DNA from 2 places in the Mesobacillus sp. MER 48 genome. Region 2 is predicted to be linked to the other one. Evidence: a T-box and tRNA genes for the amino acid it is inferred to sense, from the RefSeq annotation. Region 2 holds a T-box; the other holds one or more tRNA genes.

Region 1 (11,575 bases), on a different contig from region 2:
TGACATCCATCCAGTATCCACCCTTTTATTAATCTGTTATAAGCCTCGGTTTGCCAGGATCACAGCCAGGCTGTTTCATTGCCGTTGCTTCCGCCACTTTCGATAAGTAGTAACACTCTTCCCTAAACATATGGTCAGCCATAAGTGGCGCAAAACTGCCTAAAGCCTGTTCAGACAACCTAAGTTCTTTTAATTCATCAAGAAATCTCATGAACACCTTAATTTCCATAGAAACCTCATGGTTCATTCTTTCCAGGGCTGGAAAAGAGGCTAAATTTGTACGCAGATAACCAGTCAGCTCCACAGCTTTCAGGTAAAAATCTTCAAATTGCTTTACAAATTTCTCACTTGTAGCTTTCAAACGTTTTTCAACCTGGTCAATATTACTTTGGATCGCACCAGCATGACCAGCTGCATCAAGCAGCCAGACCGTATGGTGATGCAGCTCATGAAATACGGGCGGTACCTCTCCCCTTTTCAGATACTCAAGAACCCTTAGATATTCTTCGACCTCATTTACCATGTGATTGACAAAAGTAGGACCTAAATGGATTTTTACCTTTCCGGTCAGCATTTTTTCAATGAGCTCTAATTTAAATTTCCTGATTTTCTTCGCTTCTTCATCCGCTCTCATACTCAAATGGATTAAGTCTGTTGTATCCACTCTCTGCAGCAGCCTATCAAAAGTATTGATGAAATACTTCGAGGAATCAATTTCTTCCTGTTCAATGGGAGCAAGTGCCTCGAACATGAATCTTCCATGATCCCCAAGAACCTGAAGCCAAAACCGATGCTCAAAAACAGCCGCCTCCTTGAAATCCCGATCCATTCCAGTCCCCTCCTCAAAAATGGTTTCATAAAAGCATATCTGTGTCCCATGTAAATTATTCATTCAACTACCCTAAACAAATCACAAATAAAAGGCCTGCAGATACTAAAATCTGCAGGCCAACTATTATTTTGTTACGGGCTTTTTCAATAACCCAAGCAAGATTGCTGTGATTGCTGAGCCAATTAAAATCGCGGCCAGGTATAACAACCATCCGCCGTCCACAAGCGGAACTACGAACAAACCGCCATGAGGAGCTCTAAGTCCGATATTGAACATCATTGACAATCCGCCGGCTACTGCAGCTCCAGCCATCGCGGATGGAATCACACGAAGCGGATCAGCGGCAGCAAATGGGATTGCACCTTCTGTGATGAAGGAAAGTCCCATGATATAATTCGCTTTTCCAGCATCTTGATCTTCTTTTGAGAATTTGTTCCTAAAGATTGTAGTCGCTAATGCAATTCCTAATGGCGGGACCATGCCAGCAGCCATAATGGCAGCCATTGGCTCATATACCCCGTTCGCAAGCAAGCCTGTTCCAAAAACATAGGCTGCCTTATTCACTGGTCCGCCCATGTCGAATGCCATCATTAGGCCAAGGACAATTCCAAGCAATACAGCATTGCCTGTCCCTAACCCTGACAGCCAGTCTGTAATAGCCTGGTTCAAGGCACCAACCGGTTTATTTACCAGGAATAACATAATGAATCCTGTAAGGGCAATTCCGAACAATGGATACAATAGGATTGTTTTAATCCCTTCCAGTGATGCTGGAAGCCCAGCGAATAATTTCTTCAGACCGAGAACGAGATATCCTGCGAGGAATCCAGCTACCAAACCGCCAAGGAAGCCGCCGCCCCCTGTTGCTGCAAGCACACCGCCAACCATACCAGGAGCAAATCCAGGTCTGTCAGCAATACTTAGAGCAATGAAACCAGCAAGAATAGGTACCAGCAATCCAAATGCTCCTGCTCCTCCGCCAATATCCATCAGGGCCTTGGCAATTGGATGATAGGATGGATCCTCAGGATTGAAGGCATTATAGCCAAACATGAAGGAGATCGCGATCAGGATACCGCCTCCGACAACAAATGGAAGCATATTTGAAACACCATTCATCAAATGCTTATAGATTCCGCCTCGGCTTTCTTTCTTTTCTGCCGGCGCATTGCCTGTCGACTTATAAAGTGGCGCATCCTTCTTAACCGCTTTTTCAATCAGATCTTTTGGTCTGCGGATTCCGTCGGCAACTGGTACATCGATCAATGGCTTGCCTGCGAACCTTTCCATATCAACTTTTGTATCGGCAGCGATAATGACAGCCTCTGCTCTTTCAATGTCTTCCGGCGTCAAGACATTTTTGGCGCCTCCTGACCCATTCGTTTCTACCTTGATGTCTACGCCCATTTCAGCCGCTTTCGCTTTTAACGAATCCGCTGCCATGTACGTGTGGGCAATCCCCGTTGGGCAAGCAGTAACTGCGACGATGTATTTTTTATTTCCCTCTACAGATTCCTCTTCTTTTTCTTCCTGGTCATAACTGTCAATGATACCAATGACTTCATCGGATGACTGTGCAGCCATCAGCTTCTCACGTGCATCTGCCTTCATTAAGATGGTCGATAGTCGTGCCAGTGCCTCCAGATGTGTGTTATTTGCACCTTCCGGGGCTGCAATCATGAAAAATAGATGTGCCGGCTGCCCATCAAGAGATTCATAGTCGATCCCTGACTCTGAGCGGCCAAATACGATGGCAGCGTCTTTCACAACTCGAGTTTTTGCATGTGGTATAGCGATCCCATCCCCAACACCTGTTGTGCTTTGTTTTTCGCGATTCAAAATAGCTTCCATGAATATCTCCTGGTCTGAGATTTTACCGGCTGCATCAAGTACCCCGACAAGTTCATTGACAGCATCGTGCTTTGATTTGGCAGTCATGGATAAAAGAATAGTTTCTCTTGTCAACAATTCTGTGATTCTCATTGTTCTCCCCCTCACTGGTATTCGTGAATTTCCACTTCTGGAAGAAGTGTCTCTATTTTTCCAGGTGTACATAGCCCGATTGAAAAGGCTGTTGCGCTGCCTGATGCCACACTGAAACGGAAAGCCTCTTTGCAGTCACTACTTTTTAAGAACTGTGCCATGAAGCCTGCCACCATCGAATCGCCTGCTCCCACAGAGCTTTTGACTTCCCCTTGTGGAACGATCGCATAAAAGGCTTCTGTTTCACTGATATAGACAGCACCCTTTTCAGCAAGAGAAACAATGACGTTTTTTGCTCCTGCCTCTACGAGTTTTTTTCCATATACAATGGCATCCTCCGCTCCTGATATCTCTCTGTCGAAAAACTGTCCCAATTCGTGATGGTTTGGTTTAATCAGAAAAGGCTTATATTCGAGCACAGTTTTAAGCAAATCACCTTCTGCATCAATGACTACTTCTGCCCCGTTTTTTTTACAGATCCGGACGATATCCTGATAAATCGTTTGAGGCATGCTTGATGGAATACTTCCAGCAAGGATCAGATAATCATCTTTTCCAAGCTGTTGGATTTTTTCTTTCAATAATCCGATTGCAAGAGAGGATATTTCCGGGCCCCTTGCATTGATTTCGGTTTCTTTTCCGGCCTTCAGTTTGATATTGATCCTTGTATCCCCCTCGACTTTGACAAAACCCGTATAAATGCCCTCCCTATTGAGGAACTCTTCAACGTATTTGCCTGTAAAGCCTCCCAAAAAGCCAGTTGCTTTGCTCTCCACTCCTAGTGAGCGCAGGACCCTTGAAACATTGATGCCTTTTCCGCCAGGAAGTTTTGTTTCATGGGAAGTTCTATTTAAAGTTCCAATTACAATCTCACCTGCTTCGACGATATAATCGACAGATGGATTAAGTGTCAGCGTGTAGATCATGGTGTCACAACCTTTATTGAAGTTTTGCTGGTATATTGTCCTTTTGTCTCTTCTTCAAGAATATTGGTAATAATTGCAGCTTCATGCAAATCGGCTATTTTAGCAAAAGTGATTTCCGAGAATTTACTGTCATCTGCCAGTACATATGCTTCACGCGATAATGAAATCGCTTTGGATTTGATCATCGCTTCCTCCTGGTCAGGTGTTGTAAAGCCAGAATGAGGATGAATGCCATTAACCCCAAGGAAACATTTATCAAAACGGTATTGTTCCAGACTGGCCAATGCTCCTCTTCCAATCACTGCATTTGTCTTTGGCTTCGCATAACCTCCGATGACATAGGTTTCAATATTCCTTTCCATGAGGGCCGGCAAATGCATGAATCCGTTGGTAACAACTACTATATCCTTCACAGGCAGGAAAGGGATCATTTCCTTGATTGTCGAGCCTGCATCCAGATAAATACTGTCACCTTCTTCTACCAGACTTGCAGCATACTGGGCGATTTGCCTTTTTTCATGAAGGTTTTTGGAGGATTTCTCATTCATGCTTGGTTCCTGAAGTTTCCCCCTCAGCCTTGCAGCACCTCCATGTACCCTCTTCAGGAATTCACCCTCTTCAAGGACTGTCAGGTCCCGACGTATAGTGGACTCGGAAGCTTCTGTTATATCAACAAGTTCTTGAATTTTCACAATTGGTTTTTCTTTTATGAGCTGTAAGATGAGCTGGTGGCGCTCAGGTGTTAACATGAGCCATTCCTCCTAAATTGCTTCGTAAGTCCATCATAATGTAATCGATTTCAAAAATCAATCATTTTCTTTCAAAACCAATCATAATTGAGCAGTTTCTCAAGATTATTGATTGGTTTTGAATGTTTTCATAAAAATAACCCCTTTTTAAAGAGGTTATAAACATCTTATTTTATTAAAATAAAGCTTCGATGCCCTGGTAAGCACTGCTGATCGATATGTTGAATCCCGTGAGGAAGCATTTAAATAAAGACTCTCTCCCGCTGCTGAAGGCAAGATGGATATCATTTGCCTTCAGCAAGCATTCAATGCCCGAATAAATGAGTACGAAACCGCCAAAAAACCACAGAAATATTTGGATGAGAGGCATTTCCAAAAAATTCACAAGCCCAAGAAAGATAAGAAGAATTAAAATGGCATCAGCAATCATCGATCCTGTACCAACAAATCCATGCATGCCAGAACCCAATTTTGATTACCTTATCCAGCCTGGCTGAATTCACCGGGCCAATGCCCAAGTTGTCGTCTTCCACCACAAATAAATTATGCAAATATTATATGCGCAGGTTGAAAAATAATACAAATTGCACCAGATTTCCTAAAAATATAAATTGAAATCAATTATTTTTATGATATAATTCTTTTATAACTAATTCGCGGGTGTGGCGGAATCGGCAGACGCGCTAGATTCAGGTTCTAGTGGTGGCAACACCGTGGAGGTTCAAGTCCTCTCATCCGCATACAGAAAAGGTGCCTTTTAAGAGGGCACTTTTTTTGTGTTTTCAACCAGTTTTAAGTAAAGCTCGTTTGTGTGGTATATGATAAAGATTTGATTGACCATCCTGCGGAAGAGGGATCTTGACTGCCTTGGCTCCTAAACCTTCAAACCTGTCAAAATCATGGGGCCTTCTTGACAACTTTAGCCCCTCTGCCTGCAAACCTGTCAAAATCATGGGGCTTTCTTGACAGCTTTAGCTCCTCTATCTGTAAACCTGTCAAAATCATGGGGCCTTCTTGACAGCTTTGGCTTCTCTTTCTGCAAACCTGTCAAAATTATGGGGCTTTTTTGACAGGTTTGGCTCCTCTTTCTGCAAACCTGTCAAAATCATGGGACTTTCTTGACAGTTTTGGCTCCTCTATCTGTAAACCTGTCAAAATTATGATGCTTTCTTGACAGCTTTGGCTCCTCTGCCTGCAAACCTGTCTAAATCATGGCACTTTCTTGACAGCTTTAGCTCCTCTGCCTGCAAACCTGTCAAAATCATGGGGCTTTCTTGACAACTTTAGCCACTCTGCCTGCAAACCTGTCAAAATCATGGGGCATTTTTGACAGCTATGGCTTCTCTACCTTCAAACCTGTCAAAATCATGGGACTTTCTTGACAGCTTTAGCCCCTCTGCCTGCAAACCTGTCAAAATTATGGTGCTTTTTTGACAGCTTTAGATCCTCTGCCTGCAAACCTGTCAAAATTATGGTGCTTTTTTGACAGCTTTAGATCCTCTGCCTGCAAACCTGTCAAAATACTAACCCTTTCTTGACAGCTTCACCTTCTCCACCTATAAAACTGTCAAATTAAAAGCGTTTTTCTGGCAGCCTGGGCCACTACATCTCAAAATCCTTCTGAATCAACTATATTATTGAGTTCGCTTCATCTTCCAGAATAAAAAAAACAGCCTGGATGAAACCCAGGCTGTTTGTACCATTGGTTAACCGATCAGATTTTGACTATGGTTATTGACCACTTCGAGTACTTTGGTCGTTTCCTCCATATCACTTTTGCAAATCGGGCAAGCGGGGACATTGCTGCTTTTAAAGTTGTCACGAACCCAGCAATTGCAATCATCAGAAGTACATACCCATATTTTCGTTTCTGCTGTGACGATTTCTTCAGGCGGTTTTCTTCCAAATGCCAATTTCCTCACGCTCCTATCGTTTTAGTCACGGTTTTTTCTCTTAGATGCCTGTTTGCAGGATCCCGAAATTCATCCTGGAACCAACTCCATTCGAGAAAAACCTCATCATCGTTCGATTGATAAAAAAATTCATTTATTATAAAAAGCCGGCAATTGATACTTTTTATAATAAATGAATGGTCCGAAAGTTGATATCTATTCCATTTTACCACACTTTCTTATTTTTACCAAAAGTGACACCCTGATGTTCCCGAACAACAATAAATAGTATATTCATTTCCTCATTTTTTATTTAGAAAGGCAAAATTTTATTTGTTTTTTAACAAAAAGGGTTGTACACCATCCTTTGCCTGAATAGAAATAGTACAAGCAAATCATGCCTTGGCTATTGGGGGTTTCTTAAAATTGAGTGTCTTCCTGGGTTACATTTTCCTTGGTCTGTCACTTGCCGCGCCTATTGGCCCTGTCAATGCGGCACAAATGGACAAAGGGATCAAGAGCGGCTTCATACAGGCATGGCTTTTTGGCCTTGGTGCCTTGACAGCCGATATTATCTATATGCTTACTGTCTATCTTGGGGTTGTTAAGTATCTTGAAACTCCATTCATGCAGTCTTTCCTCTGGCTGTTCGGATTCTTTGTCTTGTTGTACACAGGTATCGAGACAATTATCAATTCTGGAAAAATCATGATGGATCATCGAGAAGGAGACTCAATTATAAAGTCTTTTTTCTCCGGTTTCATAATGTCAATTTCTAATCCGCTGACCATGTTATTCTGGTTAGGAATTTACGGCTCTGTCCTTGCAAAAACTGCTTCCTCCTATGGAACCGGTGAACTTGTTATATACAGCTTCGGCATCATTCTCGGACTCCTTATGTGGGATATTGTGATGGCCGCTATTTCTAGCAGCTTCCGCAAGCTGCTCACATCAAGACTATTGACCTTCATTTCCCTTATATCAGGGGTTTCTCTGATTGGATTTGCATTTTATTTTGGATATCAAGCGCTGAAGCTGTTTCTGTGATTTTTTTGATTGGTTGTTCTAAGTGAGGTTTTTCCTTGATTGTTTATGGGGATTTCGATATATAATAGAAAGGACAAAACCAAAAGGATGAGACGTACATGAAGATTACCGGACATACCGTCGAACTCCTCGAAGATCCATTCGGACTTCTGACAGGAGATAGATATGAGTATTTTTTAAATATTGAAGTGGATGAAGACGATGAGCTTTATACTGATAAAGGGCTGCTTTTGAAGGTCCTGTTTCTCGTGGACGAGAACAACAGCCGAATTCTCCAAAGCTACTTCATTGAACAGGAAACTGAAACGGTTCTCGATTTTGAACTTGAGGATGATGAAGCAGAGCTGGTAAAAGCGTATTGTGAACAACACTTACAGGCTGATGAAGAAACCGAAACCGAACAGGAATAAACGAAAAGAAGAGCAGGAAAACCCTGCTCTTCTTTTTTATACCTCTACTGACTTGCCTTCCTCAAGTATATGAAAAAGAAGATGGGCAAGGTGCTGAACAGGGCCAAGTTCTCCCTCTTCTTCGTTCAGTTCTTCCGTGAATTCTAGGTCATTCAGGTACAATGCAGAAAATTCATAGAAATCCTTGAGGTCAAATCCATAGCAATTTGAAGGCTCTTCACTGCCATCCTCATATTGGAGCATTAGATAGGATTCCTCGCCATCCTTATCTTCTGCATCAAAGAAAACAAAGAAACCTATATTTGTGTCCAAATCAAAAAGGTGACGTGTGCCCCCTTCAGTCGCTTGGTCGTAATCTTCACTGCTCAATTTTTGGACCTTCATCGTTTCTACCTGATCTTCTGCATGAAATTTGACTTCAAATATTTTCAAGAGAAATTACACTCCATTCTGATTTTATTGCTTATCTTCAAAAAAGATATGCTTTGCTTCGATTTTTTCCCCGATTGTCAGGATACCATAGGAAAATTCCTTCTGTCTTCTTTTATCTGTTGGAGATCCGGGATTAAAGATGATCACTCCGTTATTTTCCTTTAAGACGGGAATATGTGAATGGCCATAAATGATGCAATCAACGGCATCATCGGCAAATGCATCTATTGCCCTTTTTTCTGTCGTTTTCCCTGTGCCGTGTCCATGGACAATCCCTATACGGAAATCCCCCGCAATGAACAGTTCTTTTGATTTGAGAAGGCTTTTAAGTTCCGGACCATCCACATTGCCGGTTACCCCGATGGCCGGTGCATATTGTTTCAGTTCATGATAAAGTTCGATCGTTTGCCAGTCTCCGGCATGGATGATGAAACTACAATCTTCCAGGTCACGCTTCAGTATTGTCGGCAGATGCTTCGCCTTCCTCGGCATATGAGTGTCGGAAACGACAACAACTTTCATGGTGTAACAAACCCCTCCCGCCTGCTTTTCCCTGTTATGTTACCCTGTGTGAACCGGTTTAACCTTTATACTTGGTTACATTAAAATAATCATTTGTTTTGTTATACTGATTGACCTCAATATCAAGGTCGTGGAAAAAACGGTGAAGATGAACCAGGACCTTCTTATCTTTGCTGCCGTCCTGGATCGTTTTTGAATAGTTGGCGATCGTTTCAAAATCAGACTGAAGCGAAGCATTTTCAGTTTCTACTGTGGATATCACCGATATAATTTCCCCTGCGATCTTCCTTTGTTCTTCCCAGTCAACTTTGTCGATCCTTCCCCAGCCAAGGGTATCATTATATTTTTTGTGAAAATCAGAAATAAACCTCCCGACAGATGAGTAGCCAGTGTTATCTGATCCTTCCTGGAACACCGCAACAGTCTGTCCCTTCCCCTGATCGCTTGTATTGCTGCTGTTCATGATAAGATTGCCGCTGCCGTTTTCCCATATTGAATAGCCAGCATACAATCCGAAAGCCAGCAAGAACAGACTGGCAGGTAAGATCATGAGTTTCCATCTATTTTTTTTCTTTTCCATCTGTCAGCCCCCTATGTCCCCTATTTCAACTCAAACTGAATCCGCCCTTCATATATAATTAGACAGCAGTCAGCTGATTCCCTGCAAGAAAACACCATGTAACGACCAGCAGGCGTGCGCAAAAAAAATATCCCGGCATACTTAGCTCCGGGATATTTCTATGAATAGGAGAACAAACTCATTGTATTACTTTGCTGCTTCATCCCAAGTGCTATAAAGCCCTATAACCCTGCACTTGATTTTGCCAGAGGGAAGTGAGAGAATCGTTTCTTCTCCTACTTTTAAACTGATTAGTTTTTGGGCAACGGGGGCATCATAGTAAATTTTATTTTCATCAATATTTGATTCTCCATAACCGACGATTTCATAGGTTTCTTCTTCTGAATCAGCCGGATACTCAAATAAACACTTTACGATTGAACCGATCGCAACTTCCTTTGTATTTCTCTCCTTAAACTCAATTAATTCAGCCGTCTTGTACGTTTGTTGTATTTCGTTCAAACGGTCCATTAATATCCGCTCATCTTGTTCTAACTTATGAAAATTGGGATTAGCCAGTTTATCATCCCCGCAAGCATTGAAGGCAATATTTTTATCCATACGTACTTGCTTTAATTCTTGTTCCAGCCTTGCTATTTGCTGCAAAATCAATTGCTCTCCCGATGGGGTGATCTTAACTGCCATGTTACTCTCCTTTTAACTGCAAAATTTTTATTCGCTAATCTTACCATATGCCATGATATATTGCTTGATTAATGTATCCAGAAGACGATGGAGATCCATAAATCCGTAACCCAGTGCTGCCGCACGAGAAGTGTCGATCGACCATGACCCAGGTAAAGCATATGGTGACATAATGTCCGAAGGAGGATTTTTATCAACGATTGCTTCTTTTCCAGTCAGCAATTCTATTTTATCGATCAGTTCTTGCAGACTGATGTCCCCTGCAGAACCTGGGTTGATTGGACCGGTATAATCTGACTTTCCGATGTTCACCAGGAAATTTGCAGCTTCAGCTGCCTCGATAAAACTGTAGCGCATTTCAGGTTGCGGAATACCAATCGCCTGGCCTGAAAGTATTTTATCGACATGGAACTTCAAACGCTCTGTGTAATCATCTTCAGAAACGACAATCGGGAACCGGGAAGAGCCGGTCTCAAATTGGCCTAGCTGGTGGAACACAGCTTCAGAGGCACGCTTCGCCTCTTTGTAACCTTCATAACCAGGGTACTCCCTGCGCCCTTTGTATTTGATCGGATATGTAAATGGATTGAAATCCTCTTCCTTATGGAGCGTGCCGAATTCATAGACAGCCTGGGAAGAAGTGAAAATATATCGACCCACACGTCCACATAACAATTCTGAAGTATCTCTTGCTTCTGTTGGCGAAAAACACGATTGGTCATAGACAAGATCCCACTCCTTTCCTTTGAAGGCTTCTGCCAGTGTCTCTTTCTTTTCCCGATCAATCCTAAGCCGGTTCACTTTATCACCAAAAGGATCTGCTTTAGTTCCTCTCGTGGCGATGGTAACTTCATTACCATGGTCAATCAGCATTTCGACCAGCTTTTTCCCAAAATACTGGGTTCCTCCCAGGACAAGTACCTTATTCATTATAAACCCCCCTCTTCTTTATTCTTTTTATTCTTCTTTTATCGGGGATTTTCCTTTTTCATTTAAATACAAGATAAAAACCGGCCATCATAAAAGGTGGCCGGCATAAGTTGATTCCAAGTTCTATCAGGCTTGTTTCTTTTCCTTTGCTTTTGGTTTTGCAGCTGTCTTCTTTTTCTTTGCGGCTGCAGGTTCTTTCTTTTTCTCAGGCTTCGTCCGGTCAATAGAAGCCTGCAGCGCTGCCATAAGATCTGTCACATTGGATACTGGCTCTTTTTCTGTTGGTGTAACCAGCTCTTTGCCTGTGCGCTTTGCTTCGATCAATTCTAATAATGCTGTCCGATAATCGTCTTTATATTTATCTGGTTCAAATTCGGTGGTCAACTGATCAATGAGCATAATGGCTGTTTCCAGCTCTTTTTCGGTCACCTTGTCATCTGCAGGGACGTTTGGTACGTCAACGGTTTTCCTGACTTCATCGGGAAAATGGATCGTTTCCATGACCAGTGTGTTATCATAGACCCTTATTACAGCCAATTGCTCTTTGGCGCGGATCATGATTTTGGCAATGCCCACCTTCTGTGATTC
Region 2 (11,575 bases):
TTTTGAGCGTCCATTATCGACGATGACGAGGTGGAATTCCTCAGGACCATCGACATTATGATCTTCCCGTGGACCAGTCAGTACAGTGATATAGCTTGTCAGCTTCTGGCCGACAGCGCTTCTTGTCAACAGGCTTACGAGCACTTCCATTTCCTCGAATGTGGGAACAAGCCGCTCCATCCCCATAACCGTGATTTGGGTTTTTGGGAGGGAGGTAACGAGGTCGGCATTTCCTTCATTGGTCACAAGGCTGAAGGAGCCTGTCTCGGCAACGGCAAAATTGCAGCCGGTAATCCCGATATCTGCTGTCAAATATTCCTGCCGGAGCATTTCGCGTGCATGCCAGGCCAGTTCTTCCGGTTTTTCCGTTTTTTGATAGCCAAGCTTCTTTGTAAAAACGTCCCTGATTTGCTCCTTGTTTTTATGCAGGGCAGGAACGACAATATGTGATGGCGGATCATGGTCATCAACCTGGAGGATGTATTCGCCAAGGTCCGTTTCTACAACGGTGCAACCAGCCTGTTCAAGCGTTGTGTTCAAACTGATTTCTTCCGTGACCATTGATTTGGATTTTACGATTTTTGTTGCATTCTTTTTTTCGACAACGCCTTTTATATATTCATTAGCGTCTTCGGCAGTCTGTGCAAAGAAAACATGGCCGCCGCGCTTTGCAACGTTCTCACTGAGCTGTTCAAGGTAAAAGTCAAGATTTTCGAGGACATGCTGGCGGATTTCTTCGCCATGGCTGCGCCAATCTTCCCAGTTTCCCATTTCTTCAGTAACATCCTGTCTCCGGGTGCCCATCCGCTCCTGGGCTCCGGCAACTGCGCCCCTCATGAATGAATCATTTATACCCTGGTCCACACGCTCTTTAAAATTATCTGATCCAATTTTCATTGGCATAGGAAATTCCCCCTTTTCCAAGATTTATCGGCTGTTCAATATTTCTGCTATATGAAGCACCTTGATTGGTTTTCCTTGCCTTTCGATGCGGCCTCCAATGTTCATCAGGCAGCCAGCATCAGCTCCGATCAAATATTCGGCACCCGTTTCTTCTACATGCCGAACCTTTTCATCAACCATTTGCTCGGAAATCTGGGCCATTTTGACGGAGAAGGTCCCGCCGAAGCCGCAGCATTGCTCCTTGCCCGGAAGTTCTGTGAACTCGAGGCCCTTGACATTGCTTAATAGAATCATAGGGGCTTTTTTGACACCTAACAATCTCGTCATGTGGCAGGATGTATGATAGGTAACCTTGCCTTGAAAGCTGGCCCCGACATCTTCAATCTTTAAGACATTTACAATGAATTGCGTCAATTCATAGGATTTGGCCGCAAGTTTCTTCGCTTTTGGTTCCCAAACGGGATCTCCCTTGAAGACATGAGGATATTCACGGAACATGGTAATGCATGAACCGGAAGGGGATACGACGTATTCAGCATCAATAAATGTATCGATCATAGATTTCATTGCTTCTTTTGCTTCTTTCACATATCCACTGTTATAAGCTGGCTGACCGCAGCAAACCTGTGATTCCGGAAAATCGATTTCACAGCCAAGCCGCTCCAGCAGTTCGACTGTTGCTTTGCCCGCACTGCTCTGGAACATATCGACCAAACAAGTAGCAAAAAGGGTTACCTTCATTGTCCAACCTCTTTCCTGAATGATAATTAACAGGTCATCTGATGACCTGAATACTGTATTTGAAATTAATAGTACTACAAAAATATCTCTCTATGAAAGGGGTTTCAGAAAATTTTGTGTGAAAGATTGAATTTTAATCATAAAATAAAAACCACACTTCCAGGTGAGAAATGTGGTTAGAGTGTTGGTTTTGTTTTTGCCTGTTTAATGTATTTATGGAGAATGTCTTCCACACTCTCGATATGGTTTAGCATCAAATTCCTTGCCTCTTCGGAATCCTGCGCATGTATTGCCTCGTAGATGGCATAATGCTCATCATGAAGCCGGGCGGTCGTTGTTTGTTTCGAGTAAAGCCAGAGCCGGCGTGTTTCTTTCATCGTCTCGCCCATCAAGCCGGAAACATGGTTCATCAAGCTGATCAGCAGCGGATTATGCGAACTTTCGGCAATCGCCAAATGGAATTGCAGATCCGCTTTTTCTCCAAGCTCCTCATCGCCGTTAGCATGTTTCATTTCCTCCAGCGCCTCTCTCATTGTCTGCAGCTGCTTTTCAGTCCGTTTTTTTGCTGCTGAAAAAACAGTGCCGGCTTCCAGGATCTTCCTCACTTCCAGAAGATGCGCCGTATCATGGACATTCATCAGTATAGCAGTGGAAAGGGGGAAGCTGATTTGTTCAGTTTCAAATTCCCTGACATATGTCCCTTCTCCTTGCTTTATTTCAATGAGTCCCATAGCTCTTAAGGCACTCAATGCCTCCCTGATGGCAGAGCGCCCTACATGGAAATTCTCAGCCAGCTGCTGGACCGAATCCAGTTTATCGCCTGGTTTCAGTTGTCCAGACCTGATCATGCCATGGATTGTTTCGGCAACTTCTTCATATATCTTTTTAGGTTTGATTCTTTTATATTGCAAAGTAAAGCCTCCAAAGTTCGTTCTCTTGACTCCCATTATACAATTTTTCCTCAGCTCTGTAATATTGTTTATCACTATAAGCGGGAAATTTCAATTTAAAGAACCGTACTCGCTTCTGATTATATTTTACTAAATTTCAAAAAATATATTGATAATTTTGTAAAGTCCATTCTATAATTCAAATTAGTTAATGACCTAGTCATCAGATGACCTTATCATTATATGTAAGCGATTACTTGATGACTTTAAGCTGGAAAATGTTTTTAAAAGAAAAATCATCAAAGCAGGGGGTAAAGTATGTCGTTCACACAAAATTTCACAGCGGTAGGGGATAACCTGGCCTTGTCCGCAATCGTCGCACTGATTCCGATTTTATATTTCTTCTGGGCACTTGCTATCAAACAGATGAAGGGGTACATAGCGGGCCTGACAACACTTGCTGTTGCCTTGCTTATTGCAATTGTTGCTTTTAAAATGCCTGCGGGAATGGCTTTGATGTCAGCTTCACAGGGGGCAGTGTATGGTATCCTCCCGATTGGCTGGATCATCATTACATCCGTATTTTTGTACAAGCTGACAGTTAAAACTGGCCAGTTTGACATTATCCGCAATTCAGTACTGTCTATAACAGAAGACCGCCGCTTGCAGGCACTTTTGGTAGCGTTCTCATTCGGGGCATTTCTTGAAGGTGCCGCTGGCTTTGGAGCACCGGTAGCGATTTCGGCTGCTCTTTTGGTGGGATTGGGTTTTAGGCCGCTTTACGCTGCAGGACTTTGCCTGATCGCCAACACAGCACCAGTTGCATTTGGTGCGATTGGTATTCCGATTATTGCTGTTGAAGGCCCTACCGGCATTCCGGCGATGGAAATCTCAAAAATGGTCGGCAGACAGCTGCCATTCTTATCTGTCTTTATCCCATTCTACCTGGTCGTGATCATGGCAGGGTTCAAAAGGGCAATGGAAGTAATGCCAGCTGTCCTCGTTTCCGGAGTTTCATTTGCACTTACTCAATACGTGGCATCAAACTTCCTTGGACCGGAGCTGCCTGACATTTTATCAGCGCTTGTTTCATTGTTCGCGCTGGCAATCTTCCTCAAGTTCTGGAAGCCAAAGACTATTTTCAGATTTGATGCAGAAGAGGAAATGGCAGCCACATCAGCTGTTAATCTGCCAGTAAAAACAAAACAGCAGAATACGGGGGCACAAGTTTTCAAAGCCTGGTCCCCATTCCTTATTTTGACTGCAATCATTTCTGTATGGGGCATCCCTTCCATCAAGCTTGCCCTGATAGGCCATTATGAAGGAACAAATTCGATTTTAAAGGCAATCAACTCTTTAGGACATTCACTGACATATGCACCGGAAGTACCTTTCTTGAATAACAGAATCATCAATTCTGAAGGCGCCCCGATTGCTGCCGTATTTAAACTGGAGGTACTCGGAGCCGCAGGGACAGCGATTTTGATCGCCGCTATACTTACTAAATTCGTTGTCGGCATCTCCTGGAAAAACTGGGCTGCTACCTTTGGAGAGACGCTGAATGAATTAAAGTATCCTGTCATCACCATCGGTTCGGTCGTGGGATTCGCTTATGTGACAAATGCTTCCGGGATGAGCACGACACTTGGCATGACGCTTGCAAAAACTGGTGCTGTCCTGTTCCCATTCTTCTCTCCATTCCTTGGATGGCTTGGCGTTTTCATCACTGGTTCTGATACATCTGCTAACCTTTTATTCGGAAACCTGCAGAAAATCACCGCGACTTCCGTTGGCATGGATCCGATCCTTGCTGTGGCAGCGAACTCTTCGGGAGGTGTAACCGGAAAAATGATTTCGCCGCAGTCGATTGCCGTCGCCTGTGCAGCAGTAGGTCTTGCTGGAAAAGAATCCGAACTGTTCCGCTTCACGATCAAACACAGTTTGTTCCTTGTGACGCTGGTCGGAATTCTTACATTCCTGCAAAATAGCGTCCTGTCCTGGATGATTCCATAAAGATAAGTGAAAAATTTACAAGAAAAATTCCAGGCTTCTTTCAGTTTGAAAAGAAGCCTGGCTTTATTTATCTATTTTAGGGGGAACTTTCATGCTTCCAAACACAGTGAAAGAAAAAATAATCACAATCGTAACTGCTGCTAATTTTGATGATTCCAAAACGGGTCGGCTGGTCTATTCATATGATGCAACACCTAACTTTCAATCAATGCCGGATGCCGTTGTAAGTCCGCGGAACAAACAGGAGATATCTGAGGTTGTTAAACTTTGCAATGAATATAAAATTCCGATTGTGCCTCGCGGATCCGGGACGAATCTTTGCGCAGGCACTTGCCCGACAGAAGGCGGAATCGTGCTTCTTTTTAAACACATGAACAAAATCCTTGAGGTGGATGAAGAGAATCTGACTGCCACCGTCCAGCCCGGGGTGGTAACGCTTGATTTAATCAATGCGGTGGAACCAAAAGGGCTGTTTTTCCCTCCAGATCCTGGCTCTATGAAAATATCAACCATCGGCGGCAATATCAACGAAAATTCCGGCGGCCTGCGCGGATTGAAGTATGGGGTGACGAGGGATTACGTAATCGGTCTTGAAGCAGTGCTGCCAAATGGGGATATCATCCGTACAGGAGGGAAACTGGCAAAGGATGTCGCGGGATATGATTTTACCAGGTTGCTCGTCGGTTCCGAGGGTACGCTTGGCATCATTACTGAAGCTATCCTTAAATTGATTCCGATGCCTGAGACAAAACAAACGATGCTTGCTCTATATCAAGATCTTGGAGCGGCAGCTAAATCGGTATCAAAGATCCTTGCGAGCAAAATCATCCCTGCTACGCTGGAATTCCTTGATCAGCCGACTTTAAGGGTTGTCGAGGATTTTGCCAAAATCGGGCTGCCAACAGATGTTGAAGCGGTTCTATTGATCGAGCAGGATGGCCCGATTGAAGTTGTCGAGCGTGACATGGCCAGGATTGCCGAGGTGTGCAAAGAGGAAAAGGCTGTGTCTGTGCAGCTGGCGCAATCTGAAGCTGAGGCGGAAGCACTAAGGACTGCGCGCAGGAGTGCCCTATCTGCATTGGCCAGGTTAAAGCCGACGACCATTTTGGAGGATGCCACTGTGCCAAGATCAGAGATTGCCAGAATGGTCAATGCAATCAATGAAATCGCGAAAAAGTATGAGTTGGATATCTGCACGTTTGGTCATGCAGGAGATGGAAATCTTCATCCTACATGTCCGACTGATTCACGCAATCATGAGGAAATGGAACGGGTCGAGAAGGCATTTGCGGAAATTTTTGAGAAGGCAATCGAGTTTGGCGGTACAATTACGGGCGAGCACGGAGTCGGGGTCATGAAAGCACCGTATCTCGAGCTTAAGCTGGGAAAAGAAGGGATCGCAGCAATGAAGGCTGTGAAAATGGCACTCGATCCAAACAATATCATGAATCCCGGAAAGATTTTTGCGAAAGACAGCAGGAAACGAGTGGTGGTAACAAAATGACAACGGTACAGGAACAGCAAAGAATCCAGACACAATTCCAGGAAAAGATGAACCAGGATGAGCTATTGAACTGCATGCGCTGCGGGTTCTGCCTGCCGACTTGTCCCACCTATATCGAATCTGGCTATCAAGAATCGCATTCTCCCAGGGGCCGCATCGCTTTAATGAAGGCAGTAGTCGATGGCCTTATCGAACCTGATGAAGATTTTGAGCGGTCACTTGATCTTTGCCTTGGCTGCCGGGCATGTGAACCGGTCTGCCCGTCCGGGGTGAATTATGGACATCTTCTTGAAGATGCCCGGGATATTGTCAATCAAAACAAGAAATTCTCAATACCAGTCAAAATGGTAAGGAAAGCTGTTTTCAAAGGACTTTTTCCTCACCAGGAGCGGATGAGGGGGCTGACTGGCCTTATAGGCTTCTATCAGCGCTCCGGCCTGCAGAAGGTTGCACGCGGCATAGGAGTGATGAAGCTTTTCCCTGAATCGCTCGCCACGATGGAGAAAGTACTCCCTCAGGTGCCGACAATGAAGGAAATGAAAAATCGGCCTGAACTTCTTGAGCCCATCGGCCCGAAGACTCATAAGGTCGCATTCTTCAGCGGCTGCCTGATGGATACAATGTTCCTCGAAACTAACAATGCGACGATGAAGCTTTTGCAGCTCGCAGGATGTGAAATTGTCATCCCTAAGGATCAGGCCTGCTGCGGAGCGCTTCATGGACACAGCGGAGAAAAGGAAGATGCGAAAGCACTTGCGAGGCGGAACATTAAAGCCTTCGAGGATACCGGAGTCGATTTTATCATCACGAATGCAGGAGGCTGTGGCGCCTTCCTGATCGACTATGACCACTTGCTTAAAGATGATCCGGAATGGAAGGAAAGGGCACAGGCCTTTACTGATAAAATCAAGGATATATCGCAGATTTTGATGGAGGTCGGTTTTCATGAAAAAGTGAAGCTGGAACTGTCGCCGCAAACTATTACGTACCAGGATTCATGCCACTTGCGCAATGTGATGAAAACAGCTTCAGCGCCCAGGACGCTGCTGCAATCAATCAAAGGGGCAGAATTCAGCGAGATGCAGAATGCCGACCGTTGCTGTGGCTCGGCAGGAATCTATAATATTGTCGAAAGTGAAATGTCCATGCAGTTACTAGACTCCAAAATGGTTCAGGCAAAGGCCACCCATGCAACGACGATTGTAACCGCAAACCCGGGATGTCTGCTGCAGATGAAGCTTGGAATTGAGCGCGAAGGACTCTCTGAGAGAATGAGAGGCGTGCATATTGTGGACCTGCTATTGGAAGCTGCACAAACCGAGAAGTGATCTTTGAAGGCCCATCTCTATTTGCAGAGATGGGCACTTATCCATAAGGGGATTTAATTTTGCATGATGAACAGGTATAAAGACCCGCACCGCCAAGCCGGCTTATTCGTATAATACTCTCTATAATCATTTATTTTCCTCCCTGCTTGCATCTGCAAGGGAATTTTATTACAATATCCCTATATCATAATGAAAGACTTCGACAAGGAGTAGTAGTGGTGATAAACCTGAGGAAGAGAGCTGGCGGTTGGTGCAAGCCAGACGGGACCATCATGAACTCGCCTTTGAGTCGCAGACGTGAACACACAAGTAGCGTTTGCCGTTTTCCGCGTTAAGGATGAATGAAGCGAGTGTTACACACTAATTTGGGTGGTACCGCGGGAGATCATACATAACCTCTCGTCCCTTTTTACAGGGGCGGGAGTTTTTTATTTGCAAAAATTCATCCGCTAAAATAAATCGAAACCAAACAGGAGGACATGACGATGAGTTTCAACCATCAGGAAATCGAGAAAAAATGGCAAGCTTATTGGGAACAGAACAAAACGTTCAAAACAACTGAAGATAAAGGGAAAGAGAAGTTTTACGCGCTTGATATGTTCCCGTATCCATCAGGTGCCGGCCTTCACGTTGGACACCCGGAAGGATATACGGCAACAGACATCCTTTCCCGCATGAAAAGGATGCAGGGATTCAACGTCCTTCATCCAATGGGCTGGGACGCATTCGGACTGCCGGCAGAGCAGTATGCACTTGATACAGGGAATGACCCGGCAGAATTTACGGAGAAGAACATTAACACGTTCCGCCGCCAGATCAAGGCATTAGGCTTTTCATACGACTGGGACCGCGAAGTCAACACGACTGACCCTGAATACTACAAGTGGACTCAGTGGATTTTCCTTAAGCTTTATGAAAAAGGGCTAGCGTACATTGACGAAGTCGCTGTTAACTGGTGCCCGGCACTTGGAACAGTTTTAGCGAACGAAGAAGTAATCGATGGTAAAAGCGAGCGCGGCGGACATCCGGTGGAACGCCGTCCGATGAGGCAATGGATGCTGAAGATCACTGCGTATGCAGACCGTCTTCTTGAGGATCTTGATTTACTTGATTGGCCGGAGAGCCTGAAGGATATGCAGCGCAACTGGATTGGCCGTTCAGAAGGTGCGGAAATCACTTTCAACATCGAAGGACATGAGGGAACATTCACGGTTTTCACAACCCGTCCGGATACACTGTTCGGCGCAACTTACGCGGTGCTTGCACCAGAGCATCAATTGGTTGATAAAATCACTACTTCTGAACAAAAAGCTGCAGTAGAAAAATATATTGATGAAATCAAGAGCAAGAGCGATCTTGAGCGTACCGATTTAGCAAAAGACAAAACTGGAGTCTTCACCGGGGCTTATGCGATCAATCCAGCAAACGGCGAAAAAATGCCAATCTGGATCGCAGACTATGTTCTTGCGTCATACGGAACTGGCGCAATCATGGCAGTTCCTGCGCATGACGAGCGCGACTACGAGTTTGCTAAAAAATTCGAGTTGGAAATCAAGGAAGTTGTAGCCGGCGGAAACGTCCAGGAAGAAGCCTATACTGGCGACGGTGATCATGTAAACTCTGAATTCCTTGACGGCATGAATAAGGAAGATGCCATCAGCAAGATGATTGCCTGGCTTGAAGAAAAAGGCATTGGTACAAAGAAGGTCACATATCGCCTTCGCGACTGGCTGTTCAGCCGCCAGCGTTACTGGGGTGAGCCGATTCCAATCATCCACTGGGAAGATGGCACAATGACAGCAGTTCCAGATGATCAGCTGCCACTTGTCCTTCCTAAAACAACTGAAATCAAGCCATCAGGCACAGGCGAGTCCCCGCTTGCCAATATCGCTGACTGGGTGAATGTGGTTGACCCTGAAACAGGCAAAAAGGGCCGCAGGGAAACGAACACCATGCCGCAATGGGCTGGCAGCTGCTGGTATTACCTTCGCTACATCGATCCGAAGAATGATCAGGCGCTTGCCGATGAAGAAAAATTAAAGCAATGGCTGCCTGTCGATATTTACATTGGAGGCGCGGAGCACGCAGTACTTCACTTGCTTTACGCTCGTTTCTGGCACAAGGTTCTTTACGATGTGGGTGTTGTCCATACGAAAGAGCCATTCCAGAAGCTTTTCAACCAGGGGATGATCCTTGGTGAAAATAATGAAAAAATGAGTAAATCAAAAGGCAATGTCGTCAACCCGGATGAAATCGTCGGAAGCCACGGTGCGGATACACTTCGCCTTTACGAAATGTTCATGGGACCGCTGGAGGCATCGATTGCATGGTCAACAAATGGACTTGATGGATCACGCCGATTCCTTGACCGTATCTGGCGCCTGTTCGTCGATGAAAACGGAAGCCTGAGCTCGAAGATCAAGGATGTGGAAAACCAAAACCTTGAAAAAGTCTACCACCAGACGGTTAAAAAAGTAACAGAAGACTATGAAGGACTTCGTTTCAACACAGCGATCTCACAGATGATGGTCTTCATCAACGAAGCATACAAAGCTGAGGAACTTCCTAAGGGATATGTAGAAGGATTTGTGAAAATGCTTGCTCCGATTGCACCGCATATCACAGAAGAGCTTTGGGAAAAGCTTGGGCACAGCGAGTCTATCACCTATGCAGCATGGCCAGCATATGATGAAGCCAAGCTTGTTGATGACGAAGTCGAAATCGTTGTCCAGGTGAACGGCAAAATCAAAGCAAAAATGATGGTACCTGCCGATGCCAACAGAGAGACTCTTGAGCAGATTGCTATGGGCGATAATACCGTTAAAGAACAAATCGACGGTAAGACAGTCCGCAAAGTGATCGCAGTACCAGGAAAGCTTGTCAACATTGTCGCTAACTAATACGTTTTGCAAAGGATCGCTTTTGCGGTCCTTTGTTTTATAAAATTGAAATACCCCATGAGGTTTTTCCTTTGTATTATAAAAAGAGTTTTTATATAATAAATAGGGGAAAATACAATATGGTATTGGATCCTTGAATAATAAGGATAAATTTTATTGGAAATTGGAGGAAATGACTTATGAATAAAATTGAAACAATCTCAACTGAAGAGCTTCAAAAGAAACTGGAAGCAGGCGAAAAGCTTGAAATGGTTGACGTACGTGAACATGACGAAGTTGAATCCGGCATGATCCCTGGAGCCAAGCACATCCCAATGGGCGAAATCCCTGAAAGAATGAACGAATTCGACAAGGACAAGGAATATATCTTCATCTGCCGTTCAAGCGCACGCAGCGGCAATGTCTGCCACTACATGAACGAGCAAGGCTACAAAGTCCGTAACATGGTTGGCGGCATGATGAGCTGGGGCGGAGAAACAAAGCGCCCATAATTATAAAATTCTGAAAATCTGGCCAGAATGGATGGTAAAAAGGAAGGAAGATTACCTTGATCCAGGTCAGAGTGTTTGATCATGAGCATGAAAAAGATCTCGAACAGGATATGAACGTGTTTCTTGAAAAACTAGATGAAAAAAAACTGCTCGACATTAAATACAATGTCGCGGTCATACCTGAAGAAGAGGATGAAGAGCAGATTTACTGTTTTTCAGCCATGATTGTATACAGAGCCTGAGCCTTGAATCAGGCTCTGTTTTTATGTGAAAAAGATTCGTGACAAGGTACTAACGGGGAATAGTGTACGTCATCCAAGCCATGATGGACAAAAGCTGATGGAGACCGAACAAAAGTGTCCGTCATCAGCTCCATGACCGACAAAAATAGATGGAGAGCTAGCAAAAATGTCCGTCATCCAGTCTATGACGGCCAAAAGCTGGTGGAAACCGAACAAAAGTGTCCGTCATCAGGTCCATGACGGACAAAAATAGATGGAGAGCTAGCAAAAATGTCCGTCATCCAGTCTATGATGGCCAAAAGCTGGTGGAAACCGAGAAAAAGTGTCCGTCATCAGGTCCATGACGGACAAAAACGGATGGAGACCTAGCAAAAGTGTCCGTCATCAGGTCCATGACGGACAAAAACGGATGGAAACCGAGAAAAAGTGTCCTTCATCAATCCCATGACGGACAGAAAAACAGAAAAAAACAAAAAAAGTGTCCACCACGCAAAGTGCGTGTGGACACTAAATACAAATCTCTATTTCCTCAGCGCAAATCCAGCTGCATTGGTTCCGGCGAG

What was found. The T-box of region 2 lies ahead of leuS (leucine--tRNA ligase). A T-box ahead of a tRNA ligase gene usually reads a tRNA of that ligase, here a tRNA-Leu.
Region 1: it encodes a tRNA-Leu, which carries the amino acid that the T-box ahead of leuS (leucine--tRNA ligase) is inferred to sense. The anticodon was not compared.

What each region holds. Positions count from the first base shown of each region.
Region 1 is NZ_JAMAUR010000001.1:498,285-509,859, forward strand. Features, by position in the region: gene M3593_RS02475 (DUF2935 domain-containing protein) at 29-829, opposite strand; gene M3593_RS02480 (PTS fructose transporter subunit IIABC) at 956-2,815, opposite strand; gene pfkB (1-phosphofructokinase) at 2,827-3,741, opposite strand; gene M3593_RS02490 (DeoR/GlpR family DNA-binding transcription regulator) at 3,738-4,490, opposite strand; gene M3593_RS02495 (LysE family transporter) at 4,666-4,947, opposite strand; tRNA gene M3593_RS02500 (tRNA-Leu) at 5,147-5,230, shown strand; gene M3593_RS02505 (cold-shock protein) at 6,197-6,403, opposite strand; gene M3593_RS02510 (LysE family transporter) at 6,809-7,429, shown strand; gene M3593_RS02515 (DUF6509 family protein) at 7,528-7,839, shown strand; gene M3593_RS02520 (cytosolic protein) at 7,876-8,271, opposite strand; gene M3593_RS02525 (metallophosphoesterase family protein) at 8,296-8,793, opposite strand; gene M3593_RS02530 (hypothetical protein) at 8,852-9,373, opposite strand; gene M3593_RS02535 (GreA/GreB family elongation factor) at 9,560-10,057, opposite strand; gene M3593_RS02540 (NAD-dependent epimerase/dehydratase family protein) at 10,085-10,987, opposite strand; gene ku (non-homologous end joining protein Ku) at 11,114-11,575, opposite strand, start outside.
Region 2 is NZ_JAMAUR010000009.1:56,597-68,171, forward strand. Features, by position in the region: gene M3593_RS21060 (LutB/LldF family L-lactate oxidation iron-sulfur protein) at 1-903, opposite strand, end outside; gene M3593_RS21065 ((Fe-S)-binding protein) at 928-1,644, opposite strand; gene M3593_RS21070 (FadR/GntR family transcriptional regulator) at 1,821-2,555, opposite strand; gene M3593_RS21075 (L-lactate permease) at 2,853-4,547, shown strand; gene glcD (glycolate oxidase subunit GlcD) at 4,639-6,051, shown strand; gene M3593_RS21085 ((Fe-S)-binding protein) at 6,048-7,379, shown strand; T-box leader at 7,570-7,789, shown strand; gene leuS (leucine--tRNA ligase) at 7,865-10,279, shown strand; gene M3593_RS21095 (rhodanese-like domain-containing protein) at 10,459-10,770, shown strand; gene M3593_RS21100 (sporulation protein Cse60) at 10,827-11,012, shown strand; gene M3593_RS21105 (BaiN/RdsA family NAD(P)/FAD-dependent oxidoreductase) at 11,534-11,575, opposite strand, start outside.